DNA from 2 places in the Salimicrobium jeotgali genome. Region 1 is predicted to be linked to the other one. Evidence: a T-box and tRNA genes for the amino acid it is inferred to sense, from the RefSeq annotation. Region 1 holds a T-box; the other holds one or more tRNA genes.

The links. A T-box is a leader RNA that pairs with one kind of tRNA and senses whether it is charged. The one in region 1 lies ahead of AAV35_RS05085 (valine--tRNA ligase), so its partner is inferred to be a tRNA-Val.
Region 2: it encodes a tRNA-Val, which carries the amino acid that the T-box ahead of AAV35_RS05085 (valine--tRNA ligase) is inferred to sense. The anticodon was not compared.

Annotation. Positions count from the first base shown of each region.
Region 1 covers NZ_CP011361.2:1,023,633-1,026,096, forward strand. Annotated here, with positions in the region: gene hemL (glutamate-1-semialdehyde 2,1-aminomutase) at 1-486, shown strand, start outside; T-box leader at 630-853, shown strand; gene AAV35_RS05085 (valine--tRNA ligase) at 896-2,464, shown strand, end outside.
Region 2 covers NZ_CP011361.2:2,616,655-2,619,118, reverse strand. Annotated here, with positions in the region: rRNA gene AAV35_RS13420 (23S ribosomal RNA) at 1-999, shown strand, start outside; rRNA gene rrf (5S ribosomal RNA) at 1,100-1,214, shown strand; tRNA gene AAV35_RS13410 (tRNA-Val) at 1,222-1,297, shown strand; tRNA gene AAV35_RS13405 (tRNA-Thr) at 1,302-1,377, shown strand; tRNA gene AAV35_RS13400 (tRNA-Lys) at 1,390-1,462, shown strand; tRNA gene AAV35_RS13395 (tRNA-Leu) at 1,473-1,554, shown strand; tRNA gene AAV35_RS13390 (tRNA-Gly) at 1,562-1,633, shown strand; tRNA gene AAV35_RS13385 (tRNA-Leu) at 1,680-1,769, shown strand; tRNA gene AAV35_RS13380 (tRNA-Arg) at 1,779-1,855, shown strand; tRNA gene AAV35_RS13375 (tRNA-Pro) at 1,862-1,938, shown strand; tRNA gene AAV35_RS13370 (tRNA-Ala) at 1,946-2,021, shown strand; rRNA gene AAV35_RS13365 (16S ribosomal RNA) at 2,113-2,464, shown strand, end outside.

The sequences.
Region 1 (2,464 bases):
GGAAAAGTGATCGGCGGCGGCCTGCCGGTCGGGGCTTATGGAGGTAAACGTGAAATCATGGAAACGATAGCTCCTGTCGGAAAAGTATATCAGGCAGGTACGCTCTCCGGTAACCCGCTTGCGATGACGGCCGGTTATGAGACACTTCGTCAAATGACTGAAGAGACCTACGGAACGATCGAACAGAAAGTGGATCGTCTGGTCGAAGGTTTCCGTGAGGCGGCGGACGAAAACGATATACCGCTTGCCATCAACCGTGCCGGTTCTATGGTTGGAGTATTTTTCAACGATAACGCTGTCACTAATTTTGAAACAGCGGGTAATTCCGATACGGAACGTTTTGCGAAGTATTACCGCGGGATGATCGAAGAAGGTATTTTCCTTCCTCCTTCCCAGTTCGAAGGCCTCTTTTTATCAGCGGCCCACACGGACGAGGACATTGAGAAGACGATCAGCGCAGTGAAAAAGGTATTCAAAACACTATAATCATTTGATCGGGGCAGTCTCTGCGGAGGCTGCCCCGTTTATTGTAACAGAGTGGATATGAATCAGAAGTCGGTCCGGTCCATGGATATTTTCGTTGACGGCATGGAAGCTGTTCTATACAATTAAAAGAGAAAAAGGATAAAGAAACTGCCATGATGGAGAAGAGTACGTCTATACGTTTTAAGAGAGGAAAACAAACGCTGAAAGTTTTCTAAACCACTGTAGACAGAAGGTAGCTCTATTAGCAGCTTTTCTGAACTTGATCCAGTAGGAAAAGCCGGACGCGGACCGTTATATCCGAACGAAGAGTACAGAATATATCTGTAAATTAAGGTGGTACCACGGAAAAGACCCTTTCGTCCTTAGCTGGAGGAAAGGGTCTTTTGTATGGAGAAGAGGAGGATGAATAATGAAAGATATTGAAATGTCGACTAAATATGACCCGACGGAAGTGGAGAAAGACCGCTATCAGTTCTGGCTCGAAGGAAAATACTTCGAAGCGGAAGGAACGGGGGAAAAGGAACCGTATACAGTCGTAATTCCACCGCCGAACGTTACCGGTAAATTACACCTTGGGCACGCCTGGGACACGACGCTGCAGGATATTATCACCCGGGTGAAAAGAATGCAGGGCTACGACGTTTTATGGCTGCCCGGAATGGACCACGCCGGAATAGCCACCCAGGCAAAAGTGGAAGCGAAACTGAAAGAACAGGGTACTTCCCGCTATGATCTCGGCCGGGAAAAGTTTCTCGAGAAGTCCTGGGAATGGAAGGGGGAGTATGCTGATTTTATCCGGTCCCAGTGGGAAAAGATGGGACTTGGTCTCGATTACTCCCGTGAACGTTTCACCCTGGACAGCGGACTTTCGGATGCGGTGAAGGAAGTGTTTGTACGTCTCTATGAAAAGGATCTGATTTACAGGGGAGAGTATATCATCAACTGGGACCCTGCTACCCAGACGGCTTTATCCGATATAGAGGTGGAATATAAAGAGGTGCAGGGAGCGTTCTACCACATGAGCTATCCGTTGAAGGGCGAAGAGGGATCGATTTCCATTGCTACGACACGGCCGGAAACGATGCTTGGCGATACGGCGATCGCTGTACACCCGGAAGATGAGCGTTACGCGCATCTTATCGGGAAGAAAGCGGTCCTCCCGATCATCGGAAGGGAACTGGAGATTGTGGCGGACGATTATGTAGACAGAGAGTTCGGTTCCGGGGCTGTTAAGATCACCCCTGCCCACGATCCGAATGATTTTGAAATCGGCAACCGTCATAACCTCGAACGTGTTCTGATTATGAATGAAGACGGGACGATGAACGAAAAAGCCGGAGTCTATGAAGGGATGGACCGGTTCGACTGCCGTAAACAGCTGGTGAAAGATCTGCAGGAGCAGGGTGTGTTGACTGAAATTGAAGAGCATATGCATTCGGTCGGTCACTCCGAGCGGAGCGGTGCTGTCGTGGAACCTTATTTATCCACACAGTGGTTCGTCGACATGGGACCGCTCGCAGAAGCCGCAGTGGCGCAGCAAAAGACAGATGATAAAGTCAACTTCGTACCGGATCGGTTTGAAAAAACGTATTTGAACTGGATGGAGAATATCAGAGACTGGTGTATTTCCCGTCAGCTGTGGTGGGGTCACCGGATTCCCGCATGGTACCATAAAGAGACCGGGGAAATTTATGTAGGGAAAGAAGCTCCGGAGAATGAAGGAGAATGGGAACAGGACGCGGATGTCCTTGATACATGGTTTTCTTCTGCGTTGTGGCCTTTTTCCACTATGGGTTGGCCGGATGAAGAGAGCGAAGACTTTAAGCGCTATTTCCCTACGAACGCCCTCGTAACCGGTTATGACATCATTTTCTTCTGGGTCAGCCGCATGATTTTCCAGTCGATCGAGTTCACAGACCGGCGTCCTTTTGAAGATGTCCTTATCCACGGCCTCGTCCGTGACGGAGAAGGACGTAAG
Region 2 (2,464 bases), 1.1 Mb from region 1:
CCCCAGTAAACGGCGGCCGTAACTATAACGGTCCTAAGGTAGCGAAATTCCTTGTCGGGTAAGTTCCGACCCGCACGAAAGGTGCAACGACTTGGGCACTGTCTCAACGAGAGACCCGGTGAAATTATACGATGCGTGAAGATGCGCATTACCCGCGACAGGACGGAAAGACCCCGTGGAGCTTTACTGTAGCCTGATATTGAATGTTGGTATCGCTTGTACAGGATAGGTGGGAGCCATCGAAACCGGAGCGCAAGCTTCGGTGGAGGCGCCCGTGGGATACCACCCTGGCGGTACGGACATTCTAACCCAGGACCGTGATCCGGTCCGGAGACAGTGTCAGGTGGGCAGTTTGACTGGGGCGGTCGCCTCCCAAAAAGTAACGGAGGCGCTCAAAGGTTCCCTCAGAATGGTTGGAAATCATTCGCAGCGTGTAAAGGCACAAGGGAGCTTGACTGCGAGACCTACAAGTCGAGCAGGGACGAAAGTCGGACTTAGTGATCCGGCGGTACCGCATGGAAGGGCCGTCGCTCAACGGATAAAAGCTACCCCGGGGATAACAGGCTTATCTCCCCCAAGAGTCCACATCGACGGGGAGGTTTGGCACCTCGATGTCGGCTCATCGCATCCTGGGGCTGTAGTCGGTCCCAAGGGTTGGGCTGTTCGCCCATTAAAGCGGTACGCGAGCTGGGTTCAGAACGTCGTGAGACAGTTCGGTCCCTATCCGTCGTGGGCGTTGGAAATTTGAAAGGAGCTGTCCTTAGTACGAGAGGACCGGGATGGACACACCGCTGGTGTACCAGTTGTTCCGCCAGGAGCATTGCTGGGTAGCTACGTGTGGACGGGATAAGTGCTGAAAGCATCTAAGCATGAAGCCCCCCTTGAGATGAGATTTCCCTTTACAGAGATGCCTCTGAGACGAAGAGGTTGATAGGTCCGGTGTGGAAGCGTGGCGACACGTGCAGCAGACGGATACTAATCCATCGAGATCTTCTCTATACGTTGGTCGTATGTTTCTTATCCAGTTTTGAAGGTTTTTCAAAAAACCTCTTGAAATTTGTTCGAAAGAACAATATAATAATCTTTGTCCTTAAAAAGGTTTGGTGGCAATAGCGAAGAGGTCACACCTGTTCCCATGCCGAACACAGAAGTTAAGTTCTTCCGCGCCGATGGTAGTCGGGGTTACCCCCCGCAAGAGTAGGGCGCTGCCAAACTTTATCTGGAGGATTAGCTCAGCTGGGAGAGCACTTGCCTTACAAGCAAGGGGTCGCAGGTTCGAGCCCTGCATCCTCCACCATTTTGCCGGCCTAGCTCAATTGGTAGAGCAACTGATTTGTAATCAGTAGGTTGGGGGTTCAAGTCCTCTGGCCGGCACCATTTCATATTTATGAGCCATTAGCTCAGCTGGTAGAGCATCTGACTTTTAATCAGAGGGTCGGAGGTTCGAGCCCTCCATGGCTCATAGTTCATATGCGGGTGTGGCGGAATTGGCAGACGCGCTAGATTTAGGATCTAGTGTCTTACGACGTGGGGGTTCAAGTCCCTCCACCCGCATTTTGCTGCGGAAGTAGTTCAGCGGTAGAACACCACCTTGCCAAGGTGGGGGTCGCGGGTTCGAATCCCGTCTTCCGCTCTTTACTTAATTTATTTGTGCGGTCGCGATAGCGGCAAAATGCCATGCCGGGGTGGCGGAATTGGCAGACGCACAGGACTTAAAATCCTGCGGTGGGTCTACCACCGTGCCGGTTCGAGTCCGGCCCTCGGCACCATATTCATATGCGCCCGTAGCTCAATTGGATAGAGCGTCTGACTACGGATCAGAAGGTTAGGGGTTCAAGTCCTCTCGGGCGCACCACTCATACGGGAAGTAGCTCAGCTTGGTAGAGCACTTGGTTTGGGACCAAGGGGTCGCAGGTTCGAATCCTGTCTTCCCGACCATTTTTTCGGGGCCTTAGCTCAGCTGGGAGAGCGCCTGCTTTGCACGCAGGAGGTCAGCGGTTCGATCCCGCTAGGCTCCACCATTTGATTTTTAGTAGATCTTTGAAAACTGAACAATGTTTTATGCCATGCGTCAATTTTTTGAACGAATTATGATTGAGCTAATCAATCTCTTTTATGGAGAGTTTGATCCTGGCTCAGGACGAACGCTGGCGGCGTGCCTAATACATGCAAGTCGAGCGCGGGAAGCGAGCAGAAGCCCTTCGGGGCGGACGCTCGTGGAACGAGCGGCGGACGGGTGAGTAACACGTGGGCAACCTGCCTGTAAGACCGGAATAACCCCGGGAAACCGGGGCTAATGCCGGATAACCCAACGGTTCTCCTGAACCGATGGTAAAAGGATGGCTTCTTGCTATCGCTTACAGATGGGCCCGCGGCGCATTAGCTGGTTGGTGAGGTAACGGCTCACCAAGGCGACGATGCGTAGCCGACCTGAGAGGGTGATCGGCCACACTGGGACTGAGAC